Regions from separate parts of the Amycolatopsis sp. WAC 04182 genome, predicted to be linked through region 3. Evidence: riboswitches for the same ligand, from Rfam matches in the RefSeq annotation. Region 3 holds a riboswitch; each other region holds the start of a gene.
The links. A riboswitch is a leader RNA that binds a small molecule or an ion and turns the genes downstream of it on or off. The one in region 3 is predicted to bind S-adenosylmethionine.
Positions count from the first base shown of each region.

Region 1 (3,268 bases), on a different contig from region 3:
CGACCCCGTCCTGGCGGGGCGCCTGCCGAGCACCGTGGCCGAACGAGGCGGAGCCGAAAGGCTGACGGTCGTCGGCGCGGACGCGTTGCGGATCACCGCGGACGACCTGCCCGCACGGCCGACGGCGCTCGTCGCGAACCTGCCGTACAACGTCGCCGTGCCCGTCGTGCTCCACCTGCTCGCCGAACTGCCGTCGCTGACCAGTGGCCTCGTAATGGTCCAGACCGAGGTCGCGGACAGGATGGCGGCGGGTCCGGGAAGCCGGACTTACGGCGTGCCCAGCGTCAAGCTCGCCTGGTATGGGAAGACACGCAAGGTCGCGGCGGTGCCCAGGGCGGTGTTCTGGCCGGTTCCGAACGTCGACTCCGCCTTGGTCGCGTTCGAACGGGGCGATGTGGTGTCGTCCGTGGATCGGGGGCGGCTGTTCGCGGTGGTCGACGCCGCCTTCTCGCAAAGGCGGAAGACCCTGCGCGCCGCGTTGGCGTCGTGGGCCGGTTCCGCCGAACGCGCAGGGGAACTGCTCGAAAAGGCCGGTATCGACCCCAAGACCCGCGGGGAGCAACTGGACGTTCATCAGTTCGCCCGGATCGCCGCGGCCGCCGGCTGACCATCTGCCGCACGTGTGACCGGAGCCGCGCGGGCGGCGGCCGGTCATGGATGCATGCGTGTGCACATCCTCTTATCGATTCGTGCGGGCAGGCCTTGTCTTAGCAGGCAGCGCGCTTGCCGCGAGCGGGGATCTCGTCAGTATCTCAGAATATGGGCAGCCGATCCTGTATGATGGACGCGACCAGACGTGTGATCTGCGCCTACGCGCTTGCTTTCATCCAGTGGGATCGGTTTTACTCAGTAAGCCATCCCGAGCGACTGAGAGACCTGGCTCGCCGAAGTCGCAGCAACCACCCTCCACAGGGCAGGTGCTACAGCCAGGACCGATGGAGGCTGTGCCTAATGAACAGGGTCACCCACCCGCTCCTGCTGACCAGGCGACGTGTCGTCGATGAAGGTCGCCGCACGGTAAGTGCGTGTCGACGCTCCACCGTTACTGCCTGAGTTCATTCCCTTATCTCTGAATCCGTCCGTTTCCCGGACGGTTACTCGGTGACGGTTGGCGCGCTCGAAAGAAGCAGCGCCCCATGTGCATGGAGCCTTTCGTGATCACTGTCGAAAACCTGTCCAAATCCTTTCCCCTCAACGGAAATCCCGTCGTCGCTCTGCGCGATGTGAGCGTGGACATCCAAGCAGGCTCGCTGTTCGGAGTCGTCGGTCCGGCGGGCTCCGGCAAGTCGACCCTCGCTCGGTGCATCGGTCTTCAGGAGCGGCCCGACCGCGGTGTCGTCCGCCTCGACGGACTCAACACCGGGACTCTCGACGGACGCCGTCTCCGCGAAATCCGGCGCCAGGTCGGTGTCGTGAGCACCAAGCCGGAGTTGCTGGCCGAGCGCACCATCGCCGGTAACATCGCTTCGCCGCTCGAGCAGCTCGGCCTCGACGGGCCGCAGCGCCGCAACCGGGTCGGCAACCTGCTCGACCTGGTCGGGCTCACCCCCCGTGCGGGGCAGCGGCCGGGCGACCTGTCCGAGGGGCAGCTGCGCCGGGTGGCCATCGCCAAGGCGCTGGCCGCCGGGCCGTCCGTGCTCCTGGCCGACGACCCGACCGCGGGCGTGCAGCCCGAGGAGTCCGGCGCGGTTCTGACCGTGCTCGACCGGGCGCGCGCCGAGCTCGGCGTCACCGTGCTGCTCACCACGCCCGACGCCGGCGTGGTCCGCCGTGTCTGCGACGACGTCGCGGTTCTGGAGGCCGGCGCGATCATCGAACGCGGAACCGTGCTCGACCTGGTCTCCGACCCGAACAGCAGGACCGCGCAGGCGCTGCTTCCCGCCATCGAAACCGGGCGGGCACAGGCTTCGAAGTACGACCGCGCGGTGGACGTCGTGCTCGTCGGCTTCGCCTCGGTCGGCGCGCTCCTGCCGGAGGCCGCCGGTCGCTTCGACGTCGAACTCGCCACCATCGGAGGCGGCCTGACCCGGATCGGCGACACGCCGGTCGGCCGATTCCGCCTCGGGGTGCGCGGTGAGCGCGCGGACGCCGCGCTGGCCTGGATCGCCGAACGCGGCGGCCACGTGACCCACCCGGTCCGCGGCCCGCAGGGTGTCGCCGCCTGATTTCTCCGCGAACGGGCCGCTCAGGACGAATCGCGTCCGGGGCGGCCCGTTCGCGTCTGACCCGTCCGTTCTCTTTCTCCTGGTGACAGCGCAAGTGGAGCGGCCACGTAGGCTTGACGCGTGCTCGCCGTCGTACCGCCCCCAGTAACCGTCAGGGTTCCCGCCAAGGTCAACCTGCACCTGTCGGTCGGAGATGTACGCCCGGACGGCTACCACGAGCTGGTGACCGTGTTCCAGGCGCTTTCCCTGACCGACGAGGTGACCGTCGCGGTCACCGAGGACCCCGGCGTCGAGGTCTACGGTGAAGGTGAAGGTTCCGTACCGACAGGAGCCAACAACCTCGCCTGGAAGGCGGCGCAGGCGTTGGCGGCCCATGTCGGCAAGGCGGACGGCGAGTCCAAGGTCAGAGTCGTGCTGCGCAAAGGCATCCCGGTCGCGGGCGGGATGGCCGGTGGCAGTGCCGACGCGGCCGCGACCCTGGTGGGGCTCGCTTCGCTTTGGAAGCTCGACATCTCCCGCGACGAACTGGCGGGTATCGCCGCGAAGCTCGGTAGCGATGTTCCTTTCGCGCTTTATGGCGGGACTGCGCTGGGCACCGGCCGGGGCGAGCAGTTGGTGCCCGTCTTATCGAGGCACACCTTCCACTGGGTCCTGGCCTTCGACCAGCGTGGGCTTTCGACGCCGAGGGTGTTCGGCGAGCTGGACAAGTTGCGTGAAGAGGGCAGCCCGCCGCGGATCGGCTCGCACGCTCCGGTGGTGGAGGCGCTGGCCTCCGGCGACCCGCGGCAACTGGCGCTGCTTCTCGGCAATGACCTGCAGGCTGCCGCTGTTTCGTTGCGTCCGGGGCTGCGCCGCACGTTGCGGGCGGGAGTCAATGCGGGTGCGCTTGCCGGCACAGTGTCCGGATCCGGGCCGACCTGCGCCTTCCTGTGCGCGGATGCCCAGTCGGCCGTCGAGGTCGCCGCGGAGTTGTCCGGCGCGGGTGTCTGTCGCACAGTGCGCGTCGCGCATGGGCCCGTTCCCGGAGCCCGGCTGGTCGGCGGGGACGACGCGCCGCGGCCGTCGCCGCCTCGGGTGCACGCATGAGGGTGTCCGAAATGGAC
Region 1 is NZ_QHJJ01000001.1:1,271,511-1,274,778, reverse strand. It holds gene rsmA (16S rRNA (adenine(1518)-N(6)/adenine(1519)-N(6))-dimethyltransferase RsmA) at 1-607, shown strand, start outside; SAM riboswitch class I at 852-942, shown strand; gene DMH01_RS06405 (methionine ABC transporter ATP-binding protein) at 1,155-2,165, shown strand; gene DMH01_RS06400 (4-(cytidine 5'-diphospho)-2-C-methyl-D-erythritol kinase) at 2,286-3,251, shown strand.
Region 1: linked by a shared signal. The riboswitch ahead of DMH01_RS06405 (methionine ABC transporter ATP-binding protein) and the one ahead of thrC (threonine synthase) in region 3 are both predicted to bind S-adenosylmethionine.

Region 2 (3,268 bases), on a different contig from region 3:
AGCCCGCCGAGCGCGATCCCGGCGACCTTCCACCAGCGCATGGCCTTCGTGCGGATGGCGTAGAACAGCACCGTGCCGAGGTAGACCGCGAGGACGGCGAACAGCCAGCCGTCGTTCCGGCCGGCGGCGATGTCGAACGACATGTCCAGCGCGGCCGCGTTTTCGCGGCTCATCTCGATCCCGTGCAAGGATCCGAAGACCCCACCGTCACCGACCCCGTAAAGATTCTGAGTCAGGAACTGCTGTTCACGGGCGGGCGCGTAGGCGAACCAGCCCCCTGGCCGAATCCCGCCGACGGACAGGGCCACCACCACCAGCTGGGCGAATCCCAGCAATGCCAGCGGAAACCAGTAACGCGGTCGTTCGTTCCCCATGCGGGGTGAGGGTAGTGGGTCAGGCACAGAACGGGGGAAGCTCCCGCGGATCATTCTCCGGCACCCAGCGGCCTTCCGGCTTCTCGTACTGCCAGCGCGCGCCGCGGGCGACGATCTGGCGCAGCGCCAGGACGATCCGGTCCACGTGTTCGGTGGTGCTGCCGAGGCCGAGGCTGACCCGCACGGCCTGTTGCCCCGCCGAACCGGCCACGGCGATCAGCCGCTTCGTCGCCACGTGCGCGCAGAACGCGCCGTCCCGCACGCCGATGCCGTACTCCGCGGACAGCACGGCGGCGAGCCAGCCAGGGTCGAAGCCGTCGACGACGAAGCTGAGCGTGCCGACCCGGTCGACCGGCGCGTCGAACAGCCGCAGTTCGGCGAATCCGGGGATGGCGGCGAGGCCACGGCGCAGGCGCGCCAGCAGTCCCTCCTCGTGGGCGACGATCCCGTCCCAGTTCGCGGCCAGGGTCTCGCAAGCGACACCGAGCGCGTAGACGCCGACGGTGTTGGGGGAACCGGCTTCGTGCCGCTCGGGACCGGAATTCCAGACCACGCCGAGGTTTTCGGAGTCACGGTTGACGAGTTTCGTCGCGCCGCCACCGGCGAGGTACGGCTGAGCCGCGCGCAGCCAGTCGGCGCGGCCGATCAGCGCGCCGGCCCCGAAAGGCGCGTACAGCTTGTGCCCCGAGAGCGCGACGTAATCGACGTCGAGATCCCGGATCGAGATCCTCCGGTGCGGCGCGAGCTGCGCCGCGTCGAGCGCGATCCGGGCGCCGTGCCGCCGCGCGACGGCCGCGATCTCCTTGACCGGCAACAGTTCCCCGGTCACGTTGGACGCGCCGGTGAGCACGACCAGCCGCGGGCCCTGCGGGCAGTCCGCGAGCGCTTCGTCCACAGCGGACACCGCGGCGAGGCGGGTCCGAGGGGTTTCGATCCGGCGGACGTTCGGTCCCTTCCACGGCAGCAGCGCGGCGTGGTGCTCGGTGTCGAACACGACGACGGAGGTGTGCTTCGGCAGGCTGCGCGCGAGAAGGTTGAAGGAATCGGTGGTGTTGCGGGTGAACACGACGGTGTCGGTCGTCCGCGCGTCCACGAAACGGCGCAGGATTCCGCGCGTGCGCTCGTAAAGCTTGGTCGAGACCTGCGAAGCGAAGCCGGCGCCGCGGTGCACGCTGGCGTACCAGGGCAGGAATTCGTCGACCGCGGCACGCACCTTGTCCAGACAAGGAGCGCTCGCCGCGTGATCGAGGTTGGCGTAGCCGATGTCGCCGCCGGTGACCAGCGGAACCCGCAGATCGGCACCGGCGACCGTCGGGATTTCGTGCGTGGCAACGGTTTCAGCGGAAACATCGGTGCGTTCGAGAGCGAGGGTCATCGTCATCCTCCGGGCCAGGGGACCCGCCGAGGATCCCGCGCTTGCCCGCCGCACCACGCGACGAGCCAGGTCCTCACCCGGGGCACCCCACCGCGGAAGGAGGGTTGCCGGTCAGCTAGCCGGGGCTTGACGCTGACACTCGTGACCTACGAACGAAGTTAGCGGATGGGCGGGCGATCGAGCCAGCCCTTGTCCGCATCTTGAGACGCCGCTCACGTGCTCCGCAAGCGGGGAGAACCGCTGCCCGGCGCCGCGCCGCGCCGGGCAACGGCAGGTCAGACCCGGAATCGGCCGGGCAGTCCGATGGTCGCGCGGGACGAGACCTCGGTCGCGGTGCCGGAGTACTGATCGGTGCCCGCGGTGAACTGCCAGCCGCCGAAGGTCTTGCCGTCGACGGCTTCGCCGTAGGCCTCGGCGACCTTGGTCGAGACCTCGTCGTAGGACATGCCGTTCCAGTTGCCCGCGCCGACCCCGAAGTCGCGCGAGTCGCCGCCCTGCGCGGCGGCCGTGGGCAGGGTCCACAGGGTGAAGTGCACGTGGGCGCCGGTGCTGCTGCCGCCGCAGGGCAGCGCGTTGCCGGTCCGGCCGAGGGCGTCGCCGGGGGCGACCTTCTGGCCGTCGGTGACCGAAATGCCCTCCAGGTGGTAGTACCCGGTCCGCCGGCCGCCGTCGTGGTCGACGGTCACCCAGTCGCCGCCGGAGCAGTGCTGGATCCGCACCGTGCCCGCCAGCGGGGCGCGAACGGTCTTGTCCCCGGGACTGAAGTCGATGGCGTTCTTCACGCCGGAGGTGCCGTTGTCCGAGTGGATCCCCGCCGAGTAGACCGACTGGCCCGAGTCGAAGGGCAGCCCGAACGCGGGAAAGGCCCCGGTCGCCGTCGCCGTCGGGGCGGCGAGAACCACCCCTACGAGTGCGGCGGTGACCCCCAGACCGGCGAACCGCGCAGGAAGTTTCGTCACCTTGCGTACTCCTTACCCCGTGACACTCACCCATTCGATGGAGTCGATTGCGGGGAAAGTAATCCAAAAGGAGTACAAAAGGGAAGAATTTTCTGAGATCAACCGACGAACAGCTGGTGCCGGTTCGTGACCTACTGGCCGGATTCGCCCTTCCACCTGGCGAGGCGGCCGGCCCGGTCGACGGCCCGCAGGCGTCGTTCGGCCGCGTCACGGACTTCGGCGGTGGTCACGACGAGTAACTGGTCGCGCTCCTGGAGCCTGGTGTTCTTGTTCGGCGTGAAGCCGGCGCCGTCGCGGACGAGGAGGCTGATCGTCGCCCCCACCGGCAGCCGCAGTTCGGCCAGGTAGACGCCGTGCATCTTCGATCCGGCGTTGATCCGGACCTGCAGGAGTTCCGCGCCCATCTCGTCGAGCGGCGCGGAGTCGACGTCGATCTCGTGCGCCTCGGCGTGCTGGGCGAGCCCGAGCACTCTCGCGAGCGGGGTCAGCGTCGCCCCTTGAAGCAGCGTCAGCACGATGACCAGCACGAACACCGCGTCGACCAGCTCCTGCGCGCCTGG
Region 2 is NZ_QHJJ01000010.1:46,679-49,946, forward strand. It holds gene DMH01_RS39825 (hypothetical protein) at 1-374, opposite strand, end outside; gene DMH01_RS39830 (aminotransferase class V-fold PLP-dependent enzyme) at 394-1,749, opposite strand; SAM riboswitch class IV at 1,782-1,896, opposite strand; gene DMH01_RS39835 (M23 family metallopeptidase) at 2,025-2,708, opposite strand; gene DMH01_RS39840 (potassium/proton antiporter) at 2,840-3,268, opposite strand, start outside.
Region 2: linked by a shared signal. The riboswitch ahead of DMH01_RS39830 (aminotransferase class V-fold PLP-dependent enzyme) and the one ahead of thrC (threonine synthase) in region 3 are both predicted to bind S-adenosylmethionine.

Region 3 (3,268 bases):
AAGAAGTCCGCGCTGGCGAAGCGCGCGAACTCTCTCTGATCGGCTTCGAAGGGCCCCGGCGACGCGAGTCGCCGGGGCCCTTCGCCGTTTCAGCGGCTTGTGCCGTGGGCGTCGACGACCTCCAGGACGGCACGCTCCAGCGCGTACTCCGGGTTGGCCGCGACCCCCTTGACCTCGGCGTTGAGCCGGGCGACCACCCGCATCGCGGTGGCGAGCCCGTCCTGGCCCCAGCCGCGGGCCTGCCCTTGTGCCTTGCGCACCTTCCACGGCGGCATCCCCAGCTCACCCGCCATCTGGTTCGGGTTCCCGCGACCGGCCCCGGAGACCCGCGCGATCGTCCGGACGGCGTCGGCTAGGGCGTCCGCGACCAGCACGTGCGGCACGCCCAGCTGCATCGCCCAGCGCAACGACTCCAGCGCGGCGGCCTTGTCACCGGCGACGGCCTTCTCCGCGACGGCGAACCCGTTCACGTCGGCGCGGCCCCGGTGGTAGCGCCGGACCGCCTGCTCGTCGACCGTTCCGCCGGCGTCCGCGACCAGCTGGGTCGCGGCCGACGACAGTTCACGCAGATCCGAGCCGACCGCGTCGATCAGCGCGAGCACGGCCGCGCCGTCGATCTTCCCGCCGACGCGGCGGACCTCGTTGCGGACAAAGGATTCCCGCTCAGCGGCTTTGGTCAGTTTCGGGCATTCGACGACCTCCGCACCGGCCTTCTTCAAGGCGGCGGGGAGCCCCTTCGCGGCCTTGCTCCGGCCACCTCCGCTGTGCACGACGACGAGCACGATGCCGTCGGCGGGCGCCTTGACGTAGGCCATCACCCCGTCCGCGAGCTCCTGCGAGATGTCGTGCGCGGATTCGAGGACGATGACCCTGCCCTCGGCGAACAGCGAGGGGCTGACCATCTCCGCGAGTGCCGGGACTGTGAGGTCCGACACCCGGATCCGGGTGAGATCCGCCGTCGGGTCGGCCGCCTTGGCCGCGTCCGAGGCGCTGCGGACCGCTCGTTCGATCAGCAGCTCTTCCTCACCGAGAACCAGGACCAGCGGCGATGGGGCGGAAGCTTGCGTCGTCACGGTGACGATCCTCCCACTCCTCCTCTCGTGTGCTTTGTCCGGTGATGTGTAGCGGGCACTGTGGCCCCACGTGAGCCTCATGTCGTACGGTGTTGGCGAGGCGACGCGATCACACGCGTGCCGACAATCGAATACCGCTCATCCAGAGGGGCAGAGGGAACGGCCCGATGAAGCCCCGGCAACCGGCGTCAGCCTGTCATTCCGCGATCGCGGGATAGCTGACGAACACGGTGCCAATTCCGGCCCGCCATGGCGGGGCAGATGAGGAAAGGAACCTCGCGATGACCGCAACCCTCGGCACGACCTCCACCACCAAGACCCCGGATCTCGGACCGGCCGTCGAACTGGTGTCGAAGGAAGAGGGACACCGGCAGCCGCTCGCCCCCGAATTCGTTTCCGCCGAGGACTTCTCGCCGCTCGAAGTCGCCTACGACTTCGGCCGCGTGCGCCGCGAGGACATCGAAGCCGGACCGAAGAACATCTGGCGCTACAAGAAACTCCTTCCCGTTCCCTCGAACGTCGAAGAGATCCCCAACACCGAACCCGGCGCCACCCGCCTCATCCAGGCCGACAGGCTCGCGAAGGCCTTGGGCGTCAAGAAGGTCTGGGTCAAGGACGACACCGGCAACCCCACGCACTCGTTCAAGGACCGCGTGGTCGCCGTCGCTTTGGCCGCCGCCCGCGAGTTCGGGTTCGACGTGCTCGCCTGTCCCTCGACCGGCAACCTGGCCAACGCCGTCGCCGCCGCGGCGGCCCGGGCAGGCTGGCGGTCGGTCGTGCTGATCCCGAAGACCCTGGAACGCGCCAAGATCCTCACCACCGCCGTGTACGACGGTGACCTGATCGCGGTCGACGGCAACTACGACGACGTGAACCGGCTCGCCACCCAGCTCGCCGCCGAGCAGGAGAGCTGGGCGTTCGTCAACGTGAACGTCCGGCCCTACTACTCGGAAGGCTCCAAGACGCTGGCCTTCGAGGTCGCCGAACAGCTCGGCTGGCGGCTTCCCTCCCAGATCGTGGTGCCGATCGCCTCCGGTTCGCAGCTCACCAAGGTGGACAAGGGTTTCCGCGAGTTCGGGCAGCTCGGCCTCGTCGACGAGACGCCGTACAAGGTGTTCGGCGCGCAGGCCACCGGCTGCTCCCCCGTCTCGGCGGCCTTCCGTGCGGGGCACGACGTCGTCCAGCCGGTCAAGCCGGACACGATCGCCCGGTCGCTGGCGATCGGGAACCCGGCCGACGGCCCCTACGTCCTCGACGTGGTCAACCGCACTGGTGGCGCGATCGAAGACGTCAGCGACGAAGAGGTCGTCGAAGGCATCCGGCTGCTCGCCCGCACCGAGGGCATCTTCACCGAGACCGCCGGCGGCGTCACGGTCGCGACGGCCAAGAAGCTCATCAAGACCGGCAAGCTCGACCCGGACGAGGAGATCGTCCTGCTGATCACCGGTGACGGCCTCAAGACCCTCGACGCCGTCGAGGACAAGATCGGCCCCAAGGCCACCGTCAGCGCCTCGGCCGACGCGGTCCGCGAGGCTCTGGGCATCTGAGTTCCCGGCGGCCCGTCTCAAGAACGAGGCGGGCCGCGGGGCTCACCCCGGCGTACCAGGGCGAGACCTCGCGCGTCGGCGAGGACCGCGGTGTCGCCGTCCGTGTCGGTCCTGGCGACCGACGCGCCAACGGCCACCAGATTGTCCAAAGTGGACTTATTTGGATGCCCATAGGTGTTCCCGGCGCCGACGCTCACCAACGCCGCCCGCGGCGCGACGGCGTTGAGGAAATCCGGTGCCGTGTAACGGCTTCCGTGGTGCGGGACCTTCAGGACCTCGGCACGCAGTTCGGCGCCCTCGGCCATCAGGTCGGCCTGCGCGGCGAGCTCGATGTCGCCCGTCAGCAGCACTCGGCCCGCAGGAGTCCCGGCACGCAGGACGACGGAACCGTTGTTGATCACCGTGCCGTCCTGTTCGCGGGCCGATCGGCTGGTGACGTACCGCGGACCCAGTACGTCCAGTGACAACCCCGGCCAGTCCAGCCGTTGCCCGATCTCCAGCTCCAGCAAGGGAATCCCGCGGCGCGCGGTCTCGTCCGCGACCTGCTGCCACGCCCAGGCGGGAGCCCGGCCGGGGCCGACGGCGACCGCCCCGACCGATCTGCCCTCGAAGACGGATTCGAGGCCGCCGATGTGGTCGGCGTGCAGA
Region 3 is NZ_QHJJ01000002.1:1,172,891-1,176,158, forward strand. It holds gene rpsT (30S ribosomal protein S20) at 1-39, shown strand, start outside; gene holA (DNA polymerase III subunit delta) at 90-1,073, opposite strand; SAM riboswitch class I at 1,209-1,341, shown strand; gene thrC (threonine synthase) at 1,355-2,620, shown strand; gene DMH01_RS12780 (ComEC/Rec2 family competence protein) at 2,638-3,268, opposite strand, start outside.